DNA from 2 places in the Rhizobium sp. P1_E1 genome. Region 1 is predicted to be linked to the other one. Evidence: predicted binding sites of a transcription regulator. Region 1 holds the regulator's gene; the other holds the start of a gene.
The links. Region 1 encodes LexA, which represses DNA repair genes until DNA is damaged. Its sites were predicted from a motif close to TGTTCNNNNTGTGTTCNG; they were not measured.
Positions count from the first base shown of each region.

Region 1 (16,153 bases):
GCAGGCGCCGAGGAAACCCGTCACGAAATAACCGAGCCGTCCGCCGACCACCTCGACATGGAATTGCGCGAGGACGGCGCTTGCGACGACCGAACCGACGATGCCGAGCACGATGTTCAGAAAAATCCCGTATCGCGCTTCCATCAGCTTGCCGGCGAGCCAGCCCGCAAGCCCACCGATGATGATTGCCGAAATCCAACCGACGCTTTCCATGCCCTGCCCTCAGTTATGCCTCAAGCGACCGCCCTGGCGATCAGAACCACGATGATGGCGCCGACGGTGGCGTGGATGATCTGCACCACCAGCGCGTTTTCAATGCCCAGCGAAATACCGAGCGCGCTGAACAGATAACCGCCGACGAAGGCGCCGATGATGCCGCTCAGCAGGCATCTTATCAGCCCGCCGCCACCGACGACCAGGCTTGCGAGGAAGCCTGCAACCAGGCCAATCAGCAAAAATACCAGCAACGCCTGCGTCTCCATAGACATGATGATTTCCTTTCGTTTTTTCCACCCCAGCGGCGTGGCTTTCCACTCCGGACATAAAGGGCAGCTTCGGAAATTCTCAAGCGTTCAGCACACGGCCGTAAGCATCTAGCACCGCTTCCTTCATCGTTTCGGACACGGTCGGATGCGGGAAGATCGTGTGCATCAGCTCTTCCTCGGTCGTCTCGAGGTTCATCGCCACGACGAAGCCCTGAATGAGCTCGGTGACTTCGGCGCCGACCATGTGGGCGCCGAGCAGCTCACCGGTCTTCTTGTCGAAGATCACCTTCACCATGCCCTGGTCCTCGCCGAGCGCGATCGCCTTGCCGTTCGCGGCGAAGGAGAAGCGGCCGACGCGGATGTCGCGGCCCAGCTCTTTGGCTTTCGCTTCAGTGATGCCGACAGAGGCGACCTGCGGATTGCAATAGGTGCAGCCCGGGACCTTGCCCTTGTCTGTGGGATGGACGTTCGGGAGGCCGGCGATCTTTTCGACGCAGACGACGCCCTCATGCTCTGCCTTGTGCGCCAGCATCGGTGGGCCGGCGACATCGCCGATCGCATAGATGCCGGCGACATTGGTCTTGCCGTAGCCGTCGATGACGACGCAGCCGCGGTCGGTCTTGACGCCGAGCGCCTCGAGGCCGAGGTTTTCGATATTACCCTGAACGCCGACGGCCGAAATCAGCCGGTCGGCAGTGATCTGCTGCACCTTGCCATCGGCCGTCTCGACATGGGCGGTAACGCTGTTCGTGGCCTTGTCGACCTTCGAGACCTTGGCGCTGGTGAAGATCTTGAGGCCGCGCTTTTCAAGCTGCTTGCGGGCGATGGCGGTTATTTCGGCATCCTCGACCGGCATGATGGTCGGCATGACTTCGACGACGGTCACGTCGACGCCCATCGAGCGGTAGAAGCTGGCGAATTCGATGCCGATCGCGCCCGAGCCCATGACGATCAGCGACTTCGGCAGCACATCCGGCTTCAGCGCCTCGAAATAGGTCCAGATCAGCTTGCCATCCGGCTCGATGCCAGGCAGCGCGCGCGGACGGGCGCCGGTCGCGATGATGATGTGCTTGGCGGTATAGGTACCCTCACCGCTCTTGACGTTCTTCGGCAGCGGATGCTGCGGTTCGACAACGGGCTTCGACGATTTGCCGACAACGATCTCGCCGGGCTTGGTGATCTTCGCTTCGCCCCAGATGATGTCGATCTTGTTCTTCTTCATCAGGAAGCCGACGCCGGCATTCAGTCGGGCGGAGACGGCGCGCGAGCGGCCGACGACGGCCTTGGCATCCGGCTTGACCGTGCCTTCGAGAACGAGGCCGAAATCCTTGAAGTGATTGGCGTGGTCGAGCACCTCGGCCGAGCGCAGCAGCGCCTTGGTCGGGATGCAGCCCCAGTTCAGGCAGATGCCGCCCATATGCTCGCGCTCGACGATCGCGGTCTTGAGGCCGAGCTGGCTGGCACGGATGGCGGCGACATAGCCGCCGGGACCCGAGCCGATGATGATGACGTCGTAGGATTCAGCCATGTGTTTCCTGCCTTTGTTACGCTGCGCTGCGGGTCATGAGCACCCACGCATGTCTCTTGCTGTTTTCGAAGAGCGGCACGGCATCGGCGCGCGCAGCCTCCAGGAATCCGTTTCTTCCATAAAGCGACAAAGCCGCTTCGTTGTCGCTTGCGGTGATCAGGCTGACGGGCCGCCGATCGGCCCTTTCGATCTGATCGTCCAGCAGCCTGCGTCCGATGCCGATGCCGCGCAGATGGCGATAGACGCCGAGACTGCCGATGAACCAGCTTCCCACAACCGTTTTCTGCAAGGCGAGCATCGGTGCGGTTGCCGGAATCGTCGCCTCGATATCGCCTATCCCCTCACCCAGCGCATGGCCGATCGCCACACCCGCGACCTCGCCATAGGCCTCGGCGATGACGGCATCCCGCCAACCGCCGACGGCTTCCTCCTCGCTCATCTTCAGCCGGCCTCGCTCCAGCGGCGTATCGCTCACGCCGTTTTCCACACCGGCAAACCAGAGCCAGGAGGCAAACCCGCGCGATGCGATATCCGCCAGAATCGCCAGCTCCGAGGCATCCCGCCGTGAGGCCTGCCGGAGGGCGATGAAGGAGGCCATGGTCAGATCCCCAGCATCATCCGCACGATCGATTCCAGCCCGCGTCCGAGCGCACGCGTATTGTCCGCATCGAGGTGAATGCCATCGATCGGCGTGGTCTTGGCGACGGAATTGCCATCGAAGAAGCCACAACCGAGTTCGTCGGCAAGATCACGATAAAGCGTTGCAAGCTTCGCCGATTCCTCGATACCGCCGGGAAAGGATGCGGCGAAGGGCACGTTGCCCGTCGCGCGGATCGCCGGCGGCGCCACGATCAGAATCTCCGGCCCATCAAATTCGAAGGGCCAGGCATGATTGCGGATCAGCCGCACGAGGCGGCTGATGCCCTGGCAGGCGGCAAAGGCCGAGCCTGCCACAACCGGCTTCATGTCATTGGTGCCAAGCAGAAGGATGACCAGGTCGAGCGGCGCATGCGTCTGCAGGATCGTCGGCAGGATGCGCGCGCCGTTGCGGTCGCAATCGGCGAGATGGTCGTCGAAAGCGGTGGTGCGACCGTTCAAGCCTTCGGCGATGACGCGCGCCTCATGGCCGAGCGCTGCCTGAAGCACGCTCGGCCAGCGATTTTTGTAATCATGACGGCCGATCGTCTCGGCGTCATAACCCCAGGTCAGCGAGTCGCCATAGCAAAGAACGGTCTTGGTCATTTCCGCCTCCGCGCCGCTATCAGACAAGCATGCCCATCGGGTTCTCGATGTAGCCCTTGAAGGCCTGGAGCAACTCGGCGCCGAGCGCGCCGTCGACGCAGCGATGGTCGGTCGAGAGCGTGACGGACATCACGGTGGCAATCGTCATTTCGCCCTTCTTGACGACGACCCGCTGTTCGCCGGCGCCGACCGCGAGGATCGTCGCATGCGGCGGGTTGACGACGGCTGCGAAGTTCTTCACGCCCATCATGCCCATGTTCGAGACCGAACTGGTGCCGCCCTGATATTCCTCAGGCTTCAGCTTGCGATCCTTGGCCCGCTTGCCGAGATCGCGCATCTCGTTGGAGATCGTCGACAGGGTCTTTTCCTCGGCCTTGCGGATGATCGGGGTGATCAGGCCGCCGGGGATCGAGACGGCGACGCCGACATCGGCGTGCTTGTGCTTGACCATGTTGCTGTCGGTCCAGGAGACGTTGGCATCCGGAACGTCGCGCAGCGCCAGCGCCATGGCCTTGATGACCATGTCGTTGACCGAGAGCTTGTAGGCCGGAGCGTTGTCCTTGCGCGGAGCCGCATCGTTCAGCTGGGCGCGCAGCGCCAGCAACGCATCGAGCTCGCAATCGACGCTGACGTAGAAATGCGGGATCGTCTGCTTGGATTCGACCAGTCGCCTGGCGATCGTCTTGCGCATGCCGTCATGCGGCACGAGCTCGTAAGAGCCCGGTTCGAAGAGCTTGAGCACGGCTTCTTCGGACGCGCCCTTCGGTGCAGCGGCGGCCGGAGCCGGCGCGGCAGCCTGCGGGGCAGCAGCGGATACGGGCGCAGCAGCAGCCTTGGCGCCACCGCCGGCAACGGCGGCTTCGATGTCGCTCTTGACGACGCGGCCGTGCGGGCCGGAGCCTGCGACTGCCGAAAGGTCGATACCGGCTTCCTTGGCTAGCCTGCGGGCAAGCGGCGAAGAGAAGGTGCGGCTGCCATCGGATGAAACCGAGGCGGGTGCGGCGGTGGTTACAGGTGCCGCAGCCGGAGTGGACTGGGCCGGAGCTGGCGCAGCCTCGGCCTTCGGCGCGGCTGCGCCGTCAGCCTTCGGCGCCGGAGCGGCGGAACCCGCACTGCTTGCGGCAGCGGAGACATCCTCGCCATCGGCGGCGAGAACCGCGATCAACGCATTGACCTTGACGCCTTCGGTGCCGGCAGCAACGACGAGCTTGGCGACCGTGCCTTCATCGACGGCTTCGACTTCCATCGTCGCCTTGTCGGTCTCGATCTCGGCGATCACATCGCCAGACTTGACCTTGTCGCCTTCCTTGACCAACCATTTGGAAAGATTGCCTTCCTCCATGGTCGGAGAGAGGGCGGGCATCGTGATATTGATCGGCATCGAAACACCCTCCCCTTATTTGTAGCAAACAGCCTTCACCGCATCGACCACTTCGCCGACGTTCGGAAGGGCAAGCTTTTCGAGATTGGCGGCGTAAGGCATCGGAACGTCCTTGCCTGCGATCGTCAGGATCGGCGCATCGAGATAGTCGAAGGCCTGCTGCATGACGCGGGTGGCGATTTCGGTGCCGACGGAGGACTGCGGATAACCTTCCTCGACGGTGACCAGACGGCCAGTCTTCTTCACCGATTCGATGACAGTCGGCAGGTCCATCGGGCGGATGGTGCGAAGGTCAATCAGTTCGACGTCGATGCCGATCTTCTCGAGTTCGGCGACAGCCTTGGTCGCATAACTCATGCCGATGCCGAAGGAGACCACAGTGACGTCCTTGCCCGGACGATGGATGCGGGCCTTACCGATCGGCAGGACGAAATTGTCGAGCTTCGGCACGTCGAAGTGCTGGCCATAGAGAATTTCGTTTTCGAGGAAGATGACCGGGTTCGGATCGCGGATCGCAGCCTTCAGCAGGCCTTTGGCGTCGGATGCCGTATAGGGCATGACGACCTTCAGGCCGGGAATGGCGCTGTACCAGGCTGCATAATCCTGGCTGTGCTGGGCGCCGACGCGAGCCGCAGCACCATTCGGGCCGCGGAAGACGATCGGAGCACCCATCTGGCCGCCGGACATATAGAGCGTCTTGGCGGCGGAGTTGATGATGTGGTCGATCGCCTGCATGGCGAAGTTGAAGGTCATGAATTCGACGATCGGGCGAAGGCCGGCCATTGCGGCACCGACGCCGACGCCGGCAAAGCCATGCTCGGTGATCGGCGTATCGACGACGCGGCGGGGGCCGAATTCCTGCAGCAGCCCCTGCGTGACCTTGTAAGCGCCCTGGTATTCGGCGACTTCCTCGCCCATGACGAAGACGTTTTCGTCGGCGCGCATTTCTTCAGCCATGGCGTCGCGGAGCGCTTCGCGCACGGTCGTCGACACCATTTCAGTGCCGGCCGGGATTTCGGGGTCGTTCGGAACGACAGCCTTCGGCTCGGCCGGAAGCGGCGCGGAGGCGGAACCGGTGTTGGTCGGCTTCTCTTCCTGGGCAACCGCGGGCGCTGCCGCGGCGGCGGGCTTGGCGGCGGAAATGTCCGAAGCGGATTCGCCGTCCTGCAGCAAAACAGCGATCTTGGTATTGACCTTGACGCCTTCAGTGCCGGCATCGACGAGCAGCTTGCCGATGATCCCTTCATCGACGGCTTCGACTTCCATCGTCGCCTTGTCGGTTTCGATTTCGGCAATCACGTCGCCGGAGGTGACCTTGTCACCTTCCTGCTTCAGCCATTTGGACAGTGTGCCTTCTTCCATGGTCGGAGAGAGGGCGGGCATGAGGATATCGATAGGCATGGGTTCCCTCCCCGATTAGAGCAGAATGTCGGTATAGAGCTCGGATGCATCCGGCTCCGGATCGGCCTGGGCGAAATCGGCACTGTCAGCGACGATATCGCGGACATCCTTGTCGATCGCCTTCAGATCGTCTTCGGAAGCCCAGCCCTTTTCGACGAGGCGAGCCTTGACCTGTTCGATCGGGTCATGCTCGGAGCGCATCTTCTGCACTTCGTCCTTGGAGCGATATTTCGCCGGGTCGGACATGGAGTGACCGCGATAACGATAGGTCAGCATTTCGAGAATGATCGGGCCCTTGCCGGAACGGCAATGTTCGAGCGCCTCGTCGGCCGCAGCCTTGACGGCGCGGACGTCCATGCCGTCGACCTGAATGCCGGGGATGCCGAAGCCGGATCCACGAAGCGAGTAGTTCGACTGCGCAGTGGCGCGCGCGGTCGACGTCCCCATGGCGTAACGGTTGTTCTCAACGATATAGACGATCGGCAGCTTCCAGAGAGCAGCCATGTTGAAGCTCTCGTAGACCTGGCCCTGGTTGGCGGCGCCGTCGCCGAAATAGGCGATGGAGACATTGTCGTTGCCGCGGTAGCGGTTTGCGAAGGCAAGACCCGTTCCGAGCGAGACCTGGGCACCGACGATGCCATGACCGCCGTAGAAATGCTTCTCTTTCGAGAACATGTGCATCGAGCCGCCCTTGCCGTGGGAATAGCCGCTGCGACGCCCGGTCAGTTCCGCCATGACGCCGCGTGCTTCCATGCCGGTTGCCAGCATATGGCCGTGATCGCGATAGGCGGTGATGACCTGGTCGCCTTCCTTCTGCGCCATCTGCATGCCGACGACGACAGCTTCCTGACCGATGTAGAGGTGACAAAAGCCGCCGATGAAGCCCATGCCGTAAAGCTGGCCGGCCTTCTCCTCGAAGCGACGGATCAACAGCATCTCGCGATAGGCCTTGAGCTCTTCATTGCGATCGAAGTCGGCTACAGGGCCTCCATTCGATGCTTTGGCTGCCGGTTTTGCTGCAGTTTTGCGGCTGGAAACGGTCGCGGTCTTTCGCGGCGCCATTCAACCCTCCCTATGGGTTTGTCGTTTCTTGGTGGGGCGTACCATAGGGAAGAAATATGACCACAGCAATGCCATAATTGCATGGCTCGTATTCGCTGCTAAATTATTGGAAGAACTATGAAAATTCCAATTAACCTGTTTTCGGTTAATTGGAATAATGGTTGAATATGACGATCTCGTCCGCGCGCGACATGTTGAGCTGATAACGCGCTTTTTCGTCCAACATATCCTTGTCGAGCGAGCCGTCACTGAGGAGCGCGACCTGATTTTCCAGATGTTCGCGCTTCGCCTTCAAGACTGCAAGCTCTTTTTCACGCGCGACACGCTGATGCTCGAACGTCTCCGTTGCGCGCAGGCCGTAATCGCCATGGATGCAATGATAACCGAAATAGGAGAGGAAGGCGACCGTCATGGCCGGAATGACGAAGCGACCGATCTTTCTCTTCTTATGATGCTTTGTCCACATACACGCATGCTCTTGAACGCATTACCAATTCGTTCAATCTAACGCGCAGAGATTAACCGTTCGTTGACTCTAAAATCCGCGCAACAAAAAACCCGCGCCGGGAAGGCGCGGGTCAAGCCATTGAACATCAGATCCGATCAGCCGCGAATGATCGAGCGGCCGGCATACTGGGCCTGCGGGCCGAGGCCCTCTTCGATGCGGATCAGCTGGTTGTACTTGGCAAGACGGTCGGAACGCGACAGCGAGCCGGTCTTGATCTGACCGCAGTTGGTGGCGACCGCGAGATCGGCGATGGTCGAATCTTCGGTCTCGCCGGAGCGGTGCGACATGACGGCGGTATAGGCCGCCTTGTGCGCCGTGTTGACGGCATCGAGCGTTTCCGTCAGCGAGCCGATCTGGTTGACCTTGACGAGGATCGAGTTGGCGACGCCCATGCGGATGCCGTCGCGAAGACGGGCGGAGTTGGTAACGAAGAGATCGTCGCCGACGAGCTGGGTCTTCTTGCCGGTCAGGTCAGTCAGCGTCTTCCAGCCGTCCCAATCGTCTTCGGCCATGCCGTCCTCGATCGAGATGATCGGATACTTGGCGGCGAGCTCAGCCAGATATTCGGCCATGGCGCCCGATTCCAGCGTGCGGCCTTCCCCTTCGAGAACGTATTTGCCGTCCTTGAAGAATTCGGTCGAGGCGCAGTCGAGGCCGAGGTAGATGTCCTCGCCCGGCTTGTAGCCGGCTTTCTCGACCGACTTCATGATGAAGTCGAGAGCTTCCGAAGCACTCTTCAGACCCGGTGCGAAACCGCCTTCGTCGCCGACATTGGTGTTATGGCCCTGCGCGGCAAGTTCCTTGCGCAGCGTATGGAAGACTTCCGAACCCATGCGCACGGCTTCGGCGATCGAATCGGCGCCGACCGGCAGGATCATGAACTCTTGGAAATCGATCGGATTGTCGGCGTGGGCGCCGCCGTTGATGATGTTCATCATCGGCACCGGCAGCAGGCTGGCGGAAGCGCCGCCGACATAACGGTAGAGCGGCAGGCCGGACGCCTGGGCAGCAGCCTTGGCGACGGCGAGCGACACGCCGAGGATGGCGTTGGCGCCGAGGCGCGACTTGTTCGGCGTGCCGTCCAGCTCGATCATGATATTGTCGATCTGGATCTGGTTTTCGGCGTCGATGCCACCGATCGCGTCGAAGATCTCGGTGTTGGCGGCTTCCACCGCCTTTTCGACACCCTTGCCGAGGTAGCGCTTGCCGCCATCGCGCAGTTCGACCGCCTCATGCGCGCCCGTCGAGGCGCCCGAGGGAACGGCCGCGCGGCCCATGCTGCCATCTTCGAGATAGACATCGACTTCGACGGTGGGGTTGCCACGGCTATCGAGAATCTCGCGGGCGATGATATCGGTGATTGCAGTCATGGGTTCTTCCTGCTCGGTGGGTGGTGATAAGTCGGTTCGAAACCTGTCTTAGTCGAAGGCGTGCAAATTACAATGCTGCAATTTCCAGCCTTCGAACCAGTGTTTGGATCTCGCCTAAAGCGCGTCGCGATCTTTCAGATTCGCTTGCCACGCTTTAGGTCTTTGGCTTTCCGCATGTCGTTGTCGCAAAACCGCTGCACACTTTTTCGCGACATGCCTATAGCACGATCATGTCAGGCTGTTGAACGTCAAGCCTTGGCGACCGCATCGAAGGCAAGCAGCTTTTCAAGCAGCCGCGGCATGTCCTTGAGATAGACCATGTTCGGGCCGTCCGAAGGTGCATTGTCGGGGTCCTGGTGGGTTTCGACGAAGACACCGGCAACACCGGCAGCCACTGCTGCGCGCGCCAGTGTTTCCACGAATTCCCGCTGACCGCCGGAGGAATCGCCCTGCCCGCCCGGCTGCGCAACGGAATGGGTGGCATCGAAGATAACGGGTGCGCCCATCGCCGCCATGATCGGCAGCGAGCGCATGTCGGAAACCAGCGTATTATAGCCGAATGAGGCGCCACGCTCGCACAGCAGCACGTTCGGATTGCCGCTGGCGTTGAGCTTCTTCAGGACGTTCTTCATATCCCAGGGAGCGAGGAACTGGCCCTTCTTGACATTGACGACGCGGCCGGTCTTGGCGGCGGCGATGAGAAGGTCGGTCTGGCGGCAAAGGAAGGCCGGGATCTGCAGGACGTCGACGACCTTTGCCACCTCCGCGCATTGCTCGGCGGTATGAACGTCGGTCAGGACAGGAAAGCCGAATTCCTTCTTGAGGTCGGCAAAGACCTCCATGCCCTTTTCGATCCCGATGCCGCGTTCAGCCGAAAGAGAGGTGCGGTTCGCCTTGTCGAAGGAGCTCTTGTAAACGAGGCCGATGCCGAGCTTTGCGCAAAGCTCTTTCAGCGTACCGGCAACCATGAAGGCGTGGTCGCGGCTCTCCATCTGGCAGGGACCGGCAATCAGCGACAGGCGGCCGGTATTGGAAAAGGTCACCTGGCCTTGGCCTTCGCCGATCTTGACTTCGGAATTCGTCTCAGTGCTCATCGTGTCTCCTCGAAGGCGAAGAGCGTGCCCTGCCCGGGCGCGGGCTTCACCAGAATGCGATTGTTCTTGCGCGTGTATGTCACCCCGTTAGCAGCCAAATGCGCTTCTGTCACGGCAAGATCGGCGACAATGAAGAGGATTGCCCGGCCACGCAGGCCGCGATCGGCGGATGATCCGGCGATCTCGAAATAGGCTTCTAGCCCTTCCGGCGTCATCAGGCTGATTTTCGCGTTCGAAGCAGCAACATTGACGCCAAAACCGGTTTTCTCGACTGCCGCCTGCGCCACGGCAAGGCCGACGAAGGCCCCGAAAGCAGCAGCATCAGGCGCGCAGAGCGCGATCTCGGCAATGCCGGTGACGCCATTGGCATGCGTCTCCAGCGCGCCGCGGTCGGCCGGCAGCGGATTGACGCGTTCGACGCTGAAAAGGAAGAGATCGGGCGCTCGCAGGTCACCGGCAAAAGCCAGCTTGAAGCCGGCGATGCTCTCGGAACCGTCCGGCATCGTCATCGGCCGGGTGAACTGCAGCATCTCGCCGGCGCTCGATCCGTTGCCGACGAAGTTCTGATGATCGATGCCGGCATCCTTACTGCCGAAAGCAAGCCCCGAAAGCCCCTCCTCGCCGCAGCGGAAGCGGAAGGCCCGGTTGCGGGCGGTGAAGACATTGCCTTGCCGCGCTGAGGCCTCGCTCTCCTCGACACTCGCAATCCCGAGCGGCTCCAGATAGGTCTTGTCGGCAAAAAAGACGCAGGCGTTTTCCGTTCCGAAGGGATGGCGTGCATCGGCGGCAACGGTGAAGCCGAGCTTGCCAAGCCTCTCGCGCGCCAGATCGATATTGACGACGGGCAGCACCACATGATCCAGCGGATGCGGCTTGGCGGAACGCTCGTTCATGATATCCCTCCTGGAAACGGCAAGAGATGTGCGATGGCGCGCCCCTCAATGCAACAGATGTGTCCCAATCCGGCGAATGAAAATAAAAATCTCAACGAGTTGGCGCCAAGTTTTACGGAAATTTAGCTACTTGCGGAACACATATGGAACATATAGTGTCTGTTCTGGATTTGTTTCAATCACGAGGTCACAACGTCGATGCTCACGCGCAAACAACAGGAGCTTCTCCTTTTCATTCATGAGCGCATGAAGGAATCCGGCGTTCCGCCATCTTTCGACGAAATGAAGGATGCCCTGGACCTCGCTTCCAAGTCCGGGATTCACCGGCTGATTACGGCGCTCGAGGAACGTGGCTTCATTCGCCGCCTACCGAACCGCGCCCGTGCGCTCGAGGTTATCAAGCTTCCGGAGGCCTACAGCCCCAGCATTCAGCCCCGGCGGGGCTTTTCGCCCAGCGTCATCGAGGGCAGCCTTGGCAAGCCGCAGCCGGTCGCCACTCCTGCTCCCGCAAAACCCGTCGCCGACAACGGCAACTCGGTCTCCGTGCCGGTCATGGGCCGTATCGCCGCCGGTGTTCCGATCTCGGCGATCCAGAACAACACCCACGACATCGTCGTTCCGGCCGACATGCTCGGTTCCGGTGAACATTATGCGCTCGAGGTCAAGGGCGATTCGATGATCGACGCCGGCATCTTCGACGGCGACACCGTGATTATTCGCAACGGCAGCACAGCAAGTCCTGGTGACATCGTCGTTGCTCTCGTCGACGACGAAGAAGCGACACTCAAACGCTTCCGCCGCAAAGGCGCCTCGATCGCGCTGGAGGCGGCCAACCCGGCTTACGAGACCCGGATTTTCGGGCCGGACCGCGTCAAGGTTCAGGGCAAGCTCGTCGGCCTCATTCGCCGCTATCACTGACATCAGGCAGTCTGGATTCGGCAAAACTGTTGCTGCGCCAGTCATAGGCGCGATGCCGCATCCATGGCCGCGACAATGCATCGAATGCGGTTGCGACCTCCAGGCCGGCGTCGGCGAAGCGCAACTCGACGGAACCGGTCCTGCGCAGCGTTTCGCCGGTGAAGAGCGTCGCCCCTGAGCGGCAGTTGTTGAAGCGCAGGCGGACCGACGTCACGACGATATCGGCCGCGTCGCATGCCGGACCGAGATAGGCGGCATTGTCGATGACAGCAACCACGTGACCATTGCCAAGCCTTGATGTGCACCAGGCCTTCTTGACGCAGGAAAAGCGGTTTGCTTCACCGGCCGCTGCAGCCGCCCGCATCGCCGACCTTGCTTCGTTCTGCTGATCGCGGGAAAGCCTGACACGGCGGTCTTCTCCCTCCGGCGGAATAACAGGACCATCCAGCATCTTCGGCGGGTGATGCGTCGGCAGGACCAGCGCTCTCTGCCACTGGTCGAAGATGAAATCCGGCGGTCTTTCACGGTTGGAAGCCATGGCCCCCGCCTCGACGATTGCGACGAGACCACCATCCTCCGAAATCGCCAGATCCGGCGGCCGGGGAACCGGCAGAAGCAAGAGGACGAGCGTCGAGACCGCGATGATCGATGTGCCGATATGGCGCAGCCGGGTGCGGAGCAGCGTCAGCAGCAGAAAGCCTGCGACGGCTATCGCGAAATACCAAGCGGGCAAGCGGCCGATGCCGATGTCGCCACCCCAGCCGGACACCGTCTTTGCGATCGCGATCACCAGATCGAGGCCGAATCCGACGACCTTCCAAGGCAAAACGTCCAGACCGAAAGGCATGAGCAGCATCGCCAGCAACCCGGCCGGCATGATGATGAAGGAGATGATCGGCATCGTCGCGAGGTTTGCCGGCAGGCCATAGGCAGTCAGGCGATGAAAATGCTCGATCGAAAACAGCGCGGTGGAAAAGCCGCCGATCAGCGAGGTCAGGAAGACGCCGCCGAAGAAACCCGCAACCGTAACGACGGGCCGAAACACCGGCAGCTTCAGGAAAGCGTTTTCGCGGACGCGCCGGTCCTTCCACAGCTGGTAGCCAGATACCAACGCCAATGTCGCGGCAAAGGACATCTGGAAGCTCGGACCCAAGACCTCGGACGGTGAAATGGCGAGAATGACGAGCGCCGAGAGAGCGACATTGCGCAGGCTGATCGACGGCCGGTCGAAGAAGACGGCAATCAACATGATCGCCATCATGATGAAGGCGCGTTCGGCCGAGACGGCAAAGCCGGAGATCAGGAAATAGGCCGTGACGGCGATGAGCGCGCCGGCAGCGGCGATCTTCTTGGTCGGATAGGCTTGGGCGACACCGGGAAAGAGGCTGAGCAGCATGCGGAAACCGACGAAGAAGATGCCGGCTGACAGCGCCATATTGAGGCCGGAGATAGCGATGATATGAGCCAGACCGGACTGGCGCAGCGCCTCCGTCGTCTCATTCGAGATGGCGCGCCGCTCGTCCGTCACCAGAGCAGCGGCAAAAGCGCCGGTGTCGCCGGGCAGGATCGACCTTATGCGGTCGCCGATACCGCTGCGCAGCCGGTAGAGACCTTCGAGCAGCGCTTCCGTCGTCGATCTGGCCGCTTGCGGACCTGCCTGCAAATCGACCTTTGTCGGCGCACCGTAGAAGAAGCCGTTGGCGCCGATGCCATCGAAATAGGCACCGAAGGAGAAGTCGTTGAGCTCAGGAAGCGCTGGACCTGCTGGCGGCGTCAGCCGTGCTCTGCCGGTTATGATATCACCGATCTCGAAAGGCGCGTCCGCGCCGCGGGCGATCGCGGTTATGCGCCCCGGCGGCCGCTTCACCTCCGGCGCCTCTGTGTCGGTGACGGCAAGAATATAGCGCCACCGCCCGCGACCATCGCCTTCGCGCCGCTCGACACGGCCGGTCACCGTCGTCGTCACTGATGAATCGAGGATCACGGTCGAAGCCCGTCGGCTCTCGAGCTGCGCCGAGACCACGCCGCAGGCGACAAGTGCAAGCGCCAGCAGCGTTGCCCGCAAAGCCGCCCGGCTGCGGCTGGCGATGAGAACCGCGACGGTCAGCACCAACAGGCAGAGCAGCGATGCAATGAGCGGGAAGTCCGATGCCGCTAGAAACCAGAAGGCTGAGCCGGCGCCGAGGAAGACCGGTGAGAACAGCAGCAGGCGGCCATGGTCCGCCTCTTCGCCCAGCATGCGCATGCCGGCACGCAGCGATTGCGAGGCTGCTGCCGGCAGCCGGTGGCGCCACGGTGTCGCCGACTGCGTCGTTGGCGGCCGCGTCACCACGACAGCCGGAGAAAAACCGGCGGAGTCGGCAAGGCCGGCGCCTGCTTCCGGCCGCAATTCGACTGTCGTCAACTCCTGCATGTGCTGCCCAAAGTCACTCGCCCCGACAGGCAGAATGCAACCGCCAATCAAATCCGGCAAGAATAATCGATTGAAAAGTGAGGGAAAATTGAAAGAGCCAAAAGAGCAGTCGAATCATCGGCTTCCGATATGCATGCGGCTCATCGCTGCAGTGCCTAAAAGGTGATACTGCAATGCACAAAATGCCATCACGGTAACTTGGCATTAGCCTCGCGATCATATAGCTATCGGTGAGGACGCTTAACCCCTATGGCGCTTTTATGGCGCCACCGCCATTTCGGAGGATCAGCATGACGGATCAAAGCGCTACAATAAAAATCGGTGACAAATCAGTCGACCTTGCCGTTAAAAGCGGAACGATCGGCCCGAGCGTCATCGATATCGGTGCCCTCTACAAGAACACGGCTTCCTTCACCTACGATCCGGGTTTCACGTCGACTGCATCCTGTGAATCGAAAATCACCTACATCGACGGCGACGAAGGTGTCCTGTTGCATCGCGGCTATCCGATCGAGCAGCTCGCCGAACATGGCGACTTCCTCGAGGTCTGCTACCTCTTGCTTTACGGCGAACTGCCGACCACCGTGCAGAAGAAGGATTTCGATTATCGCGTCACGCACCACACCATGGTGCACGAGCAGATGAGCCGCTTCTTCACCGGCTTCCGCCGCGATGCGCATCCGATGGCCGTCATGTGCGGCTGCGTCGGCGCGCTGTCGGCCTTCTACCACGACTCCACCGACATCACCGATCCGCACCAGCGCATGGTCGCCAGCCTGCGCATGATCGCCAAGATGCCGACGCTTGCCGCCATGGCCTACAAGTACCATATCGGCCAGCCCTTCGTTTACCCGAAGAACGACCTCGACTACGCCTCGAACTTCCTGCGCATGTGTTTTGCCGTGCCTTGCGAGGAATATGTGGTCAATCCGGTGCTTGCCCGCGCCATGGACCGCATCTTCATCCTGCATGCCGATCATGAGCAGAACGCCTCGACCTCGACCGTCCGTCTCGCCGGTTCGTCGGGCGCCAACCCGTTCGCCTGCATCGCTGCCGGCATCGCCTGCCTCTGGGGCCCCGCGCATGGCGGCGCCAACGAAGCAGCGCTCAACATGCTGAACGAGATCGGCTCGGTCGACCACATTCCGGAATATATCGCCCGCGCCAAGGACAAGAACGATCCGTTCCGCCTGATGGGCTTCGGTCACCGCGTCTACAAGAACTATGATCCGCGCGCCAAGATCATGCAGAAGACGACGCATGAAGTGCTTGGCGAACTCGGCATCAAGGATGATCCGTTGCTCGAAGTGGCGATGGAGCTGGAGCGCATCGCGCTCTCCGACGAATATTTCATCGAAAAGAAGCTCTATCCGAACATCGACTTCTATTCCGGCATCACGCTGAAGGCGCTGGGCTTCCCCACGACCATGTTCACCGTGCTCTTCGCGCTTGCCCGCACCGTCGGCTGGATCGCGCAGTGGAACGAGATGATCGAGGATCCGGAACAGCGCATCGGCCGTCCGCGCCAGCTCTATGTCGGCGAACCGAAGCGCGATTACATCCCGGTTTCGAAGCGCTGATCGCTTTAAAAGAACCCAAAAGAAAACCCGGTCAGAAACGACCGGGTTTTTTCTTTTTCAGCACGTCGAGAAGGATCTCGGCGGCGTGCTCGCCGGGCGGCTTTTCGGTCTGCATGCGTTGCCAGACGAGATCGTAACCCTCGTTCATTGCCTTCAATTGGAGCGTATCGGCCGACAGCCGCTCCATCCAGCGCGCCAGGCTGGCGCCGCGGACCACCTCGTTCAGATATTCCGGCACGACGGCATAATCGGCGATGATATTGGGCAATGCGCCCGTC
Region 1 covers NZ_JBFUAY010000013.1:18,097-34,249, forward strand. The annotation lists gene AC1D1Z_RS07715 (GlsB/YeaQ/YmgE family stress response membrane protein) at 1-213, opposite strand, end outside; gene AC1D1Z_RS07720 (GlsB/YeaQ/YmgE family stress response membrane protein) at 234-488, opposite strand; gene lpdA (dihydrolipoyl dehydrogenase) at 565-2,013, opposite strand; gene AC1D1Z_RS07730 (GNAT family N-acetyltransferase) at 2,030-2,611, opposite strand; gene AC1D1Z_RS07735 (SGNH/GDSL hydrolase family protein) at 2,614-3,255, opposite strand; gene AC1D1Z_RS07740 (pyruvate dehydrogenase complex dihydrolipoamide acetyltransferase) at 3,275-4,636, opposite strand; gene AC1D1Z_RS07745 (pyruvate dehydrogenase complex E1 component subunit beta) at 4,652-6,037, opposite strand; gene pdhA (pyruvate dehydrogenase (acetyl-transferring) E1 component subunit alpha) at 6,053-7,099, opposite strand; gene AC1D1Z_RS07755 (FtsB family cell division protein) at 7,245-7,565, opposite strand; gene eno (phosphopyruvate hydratase) at 7,703-8,977, opposite strand; gene kdsA (3-deoxy-8-phosphooctulonate synthase) at 9,226-10,071, opposite strand; gene AC1D1Z_RS07770 (VOC family protein) at 10,068-10,964, opposite strand; gene lexA (transcriptional repressor LexA) at 11,163-11,882, shown strand; gene AC1D1Z_RS07780 (ComEC/Rec2 family competence protein) at 11,863-14,295, opposite strand; gene gltA (citrate synthase) at 14,586-15,875, shown strand; gene lpxB (lipid-A-disaccharide synthase) at 15,907-16,153, opposite strand, start outside.

Region 2 (4,864 bases), on a different contig from region 1:
ACCGCGCCGGATTGAAAATGCTGGCGTAGTAGGTGCGCCAAAGTTCATCGGCAGCATCGGTGAGATTGGGTTTTTCGCACGGCTCGTCGCTCATCGTCAGCCGCTCGCCGTCCCAGGCGGCCGAACCCTTGGGCGTGGCGATCAGCCAGTCCATGTCGGTGAAGCGCCGTTGGAAGAAGGGCGCTGTGCGCCTGACGATATGATGATCCGGCTCGAACCAGGCGAGGAATTTTCGACGGTCCGCCGATACCGCACCGACCTCCTTGAAGCGGACGAAGGCCGTCATCTTGTGCGCGTCGCGTCGAACGTTTTTCGCCATCAGCCTGGCATGGGCAACGTCCTCGTCGGAAGCCACTTCCAGCAGTTGCCGGTCCAGTTGCAGCCGCCAGAGCAGACGGTAAAGCAGGGAAAAGCGCGCCGGGTCGGTATGGCAGAGAACTGTCTGCGCGAGCTCGATGAAGGCGGGCGGCACCGTCATCGGCTTACGTGCCGTGACAGGCGCCGGCGGCATGGCGTCGCGTTGAAACGCAAGGTCCGCCTCCGCGCCTTTTTCGCGCCAATCGATCTCTTCCGGCAGGATGCCCGCAGCCGCGAAAGCGCGCGCGGCGTCACGCCATTCGGCAAGCTCCCCTCGTCCTGCAAGCACGACCCGGCGCATCACAGCAACGACAATTGTTCAGGTTGCGGTTCGAACATGGCGCGAAGGTCGGGGCGCTCGATCAATCGGCGCGGCGACCAGCCTTCCGCCGAGATGAAGGATTGGACCTTCTTGATCGAAATGCCGAGCCGCTGGAGATCGTCCAACCGCAACCGGCGAAACCGCCGAGCCGAAACGATCGCTTTGACCGTCTTGGTGCCGAGCCCCGGCACGCGCAGCAACCGTTCACGCTCGGCCCTGTTGATATCGACGGGAAACTCGGCCCGGTTGGCGAGCGCCCAGGCAAGTTTGGGGTCGAGCGTGAGATCGAGCATGCCACCCGCCTGGTTCGCGGTGATCTCGTCGATGCCGAAACCGTAGAATCGGTAGAGCCAATCGGCCTGATAGAGCCGGTGCTCGCGCATCAGCGGCGGCTTGATCAGAGGCAGATTTTTCGACGAGTCCGGGATGGGGCTGAAGGCGGAATAATAGACGCGCTTCAGGCCGTAGCTGCTGTAAAGCCGGCCGCTGGTCGCAAGAATCGTCGCATCGTTCGCCCCGTCGGCGCCGACGATCATCTGCGTGCTCTGGCCGGCCGGCACGAAACGCTGACGCTTCTTCGTCCGCAGCGTCGGTTCGCTGGCGGCCTCGATCTTCAGCCTCAGATCTCCCATCGATCGCCGGATATTGGCAGGCTTCTTTTCCGGCGCGAAGCGGGTGATGCCGTTATCCGTCGGCAACTCTATATTGAGCGACAGCCTGTCGGCATGAAGCCCCGCCTCCTCGATCAGACGCGGTGACGCCTCGGGGATCGATTTCAGATGGATATAGCCACGGAAATTATGGGTCACACGCAGTTCGCGGACGATGCGGACCATCTCTTCCATCGTGTAATCGGACGAACGAATGATGCCGGAGGAAAGGAACAGGCCTTCGATATAGTTGCGGCGGTAGAATTCCAGCGTCAGCCAGATGACCTCCTCGGGCGTAAAGCGCGCCCGTTCGACATTGCTCGACGAGCGATTGACGCAATAGGCGCAGTCGTAGATGCAGAAATTGGTCAGCAGTATTTTTAGAAGCGAAATGCACCGCCCGTCCGGTGCATAGGCATGACAGATGCCGGATCCCTCGGTCGAACCGAGCCCGCCACTTGCCCGGGAATCACGTTTCACCGTGCCGCTGGAAGCGCAGGAAGCGTCATATTTCGCGGCATCGGAAAGGATGGCCAAGCGTTCTGTGAGCGACTTCTTCATTAGTATGTTCACTATATGTTCTCTTGTGCGGAGTCAATCGGGACGATCGGATTTCTGCCCATTCTCAAGGCGCACCACCTGATATCGGGGCGGGCGGCGTTTCTCTTATGCGAATTTTCTGGAAATCGGCCGTGGCGATCTGCTATAAGCGTCCGACTAAGATTGTGGCACGGTTCCGAAGCTCCCCTTCGGGACCTGTTTTCTTTTGTGTTCGCCGCTGATTGTGCGGATACGAGGATTGAAGGACAGAAAAATGGTTGAAAAGGTACCGATGACACCGGGCGGTTTCGTCAAGCTGCAGGAAGAGCTGCGCTGGCGCCAGCAGGAGGAGCGCCCCCGAATCATCGAGGCGATCGCCGAAGCCCGTGCTCATGGCGACCTTTCCGAAAACGCCGAATACCACGCCGCCAAGGAAGCCCAGAGCCACAATGAAGGCCGCATCAGCGAGTTGGAAGACCTGACGGCGCGCGCCGAGGTCATCGACCTCACCAAGATGTCGGGCGACAAGATCAAGTTCGGCGCCAAGGTGAAGCTCATCGACGAGGACACCGAGGAAGAAAAGACCTACCAGATCGTCGGCGACCAGGAAGCCGACGTCAAGGCCGGCCGCATCTCCATCTCCTCGCCAATCGCCCGTGCGCTGATCGGCAAGGAAGTCGGCGATTCCATCGAGGTCAACGCGCCGGGCGGCTCCAAGGCCTACGAAATCCTCCAGGTTTCCTGGGGCTGATCGCCCGCGAGCCGCGAGACCCCTCCCTTGCCTGATATCCGTGACGTCGAGATCATTGCGCCCAATTTCAAGCGCCGGCTCTCCGGCGTCACGTCGACGATCGTCCAGCTCATCCCGTGCCAGATCCGGCTCGGCATCAAGATCGCGACACTCGGCCCCGGCCTGCCGGAGGACCTGCCGAAACTGAAGTGGCGGCAGCTCCTCGGCCTTTGGCGCCCGCCGGCGCGCCCGCGCCGGCGTGTCTGGCACGCTCGCCGCAACAACGAGATGGCCGTCGGCATCCTGCTTCGCCATCTCACGCGCATGCCGCTGAAGCTTCTCTTCACCTCGGCCGCGCAACGCCGCCACACCGCCTATACGAAATGGCTGATCCGTCGCATGGACGCCGTTATCGCGACCAGCGACCGTTCCGGCTCGTTCCTCGAGGTGCCGCACACGGTCATCCAGCACGGCGTCGACCTTGCTCTGTTCCATCCGCCGGAAACCGCAGAGGACGGCATCGCCGCCACCGGCCTGCCCGGCCGCCATCTCGTCGGCTGCTTCGGCCGTGTGCGCCATCAGAAAGGCACTGATCTTTTCGTGACGGCGATGATCGAACTCCTGCCGCAGCATACTGAGTGGACGGCAGTCGTCTCCGGCCGCGTGACGGCGGAGCACGTGGCATTCGCAGACAAACTCAAGGCGGACGTCGCCGCCGCCGGACTGAGCGACCGTATCCTCTTTCTCGGCGAAGTGCCTGACATCAAGATCTGGTATCGCCGCCTGACGCTTTATGTCGCCCCCTCCCGCAACGAGGGCTTCGGCCTGACGCCGCTCGAAGCCATGGCCTCGCGAACCGCGGTGGTGGCATCGGATGCGGGCGCCTATGCCGAGCTCATCGTCACGGGCGAGACAGGTTCGGTCGTCGCCGCCGGCGATGGCGAGGCGCTGACGCGGGCAATCGCGCCCTATATCGCAGATCCCGTTCTGGCGCTCGCGCATGGCGAGAATGCGCTGCGGCATGTCAGGGCGAATTTCGCGCTGGAGAAGGAAGCAAGTGCGATCGGCGCCGTTTATAACAGTCTTCTCGGCGACAATCGCAGCTGAAGCCGAAAAGAGAAACGGCCCGTTGGATGACGGGCCGCTGCAGGGTTTCTAAGGATAAGGGGATAGCGGCTGACTATTCGGCCGGCTGCAGCCCGGCAGCCGAAGTATCCTCTCCGGTCTGGCCGCCCAGTGCTGCGGCGAGTTGCACCGTATCCAGCTCGTTTTCCCAACGTGCCACGACGATCGTCGCCACCGCATTGCCGACGAGGTTGGTCAGCGCCCGGCATTCCGACATGAAGCGGTCGATGCCGAGAATGAGTGCCATGCCAGCGACCGGCACGGATGGGACGACGGAGAGCGTTGCGGCAAGTGTGATGAAGCCGGCGCCGGTGATGCCTGCGGCACCCTTCGAGCTCAGCATCGCCACCAGCAGCAGCAGGATCTGGTCACCCCAGGAGAGATGGATGCCGGTTGCCTGAGCAATGAACAGCGCTGCCAGCGTCATGTAGATGTTGGTGCCGTCAAGATTGAAGGAATAGCCGGTCGGGATGACGAGGCCGACGACCGAGCGCTTGCAACCGGCCTTTTCCATCTTGTTCATCAGCCCCGGAAGTGCGGCTTCCGAAGACGAGGTGCCGAGGACCAGCAGCAGTTCTTCCTTGATGTAGCGCAGCAGCGCCACGATCGAGAAGCCGTTGTAGCGGGCAACAGCACCGAGAACGATGAAGACGAAGAGCAGAGACGTGATGTAGAAAGTGCCGATCAGCATGGCAAGGTTGGCGATCGATCCGACGCCGTACTTGCCGATGGTGAATGCCATGGCGCCGAAGGCGCCGATCGGGGCAGCCTTCATGAGGATGGCGACGAGCTTGAACACGGGAGCCGTCAGGGAATTGAGGAAGTTGACGACCTGCTCGCCCTTTTCGCCGACCATGGCGAGCGCGATGCCGAAGAGCACCGAGAAGAACAGAACCTGCAGAATATCGCCATCGGCAAAGGCGCCGACAATCGTCGTCGGGATGATGTTGGTGAGGAAGCCGACGATGCTCTGCTCATGCGCCTTGGCGGCAAAGGTGGCGACGGCGGCCGGATCCAGCGAGGCCGGATCGATGTTCATGCCGGCGCCTGGCTGGACGACATTGGCGACGATCAGGCCGATGATGAGCGCCAATGTCGAGAAGGTCAGGAAGTACAGCATCGCCTTGCCGGCGACGCGGC
Region 2 covers NZ_JBFUAY010000004.1:7,298-12,161, forward strand. The annotation lists gene AC1D1Z_RS03090 (UdgX family uracil-DNA binding protein) at 1-658, opposite strand, end outside; gene AC1D1Z_RS03095 (putative DNA modification/repair radical SAM protein) at 658-1,890, opposite strand; gene greA (transcription elongation factor GreA) at 2,144-2,620, shown strand; gene AC1D1Z_RS03105 (glycosyltransferase family 4 protein) at 2,648-3,706, shown strand; gene AC1D1Z_RS03110 (dicarboxylate/amino acid:cation symporter) at 3,780-4,864, opposite strand, start outside.
Region 2: the regulator LexA is predicted to act here: its motif matches at 1,896-1,913, upstream of AC1D1Z_RS03095 (putative DNA modification/repair radical SAM protein).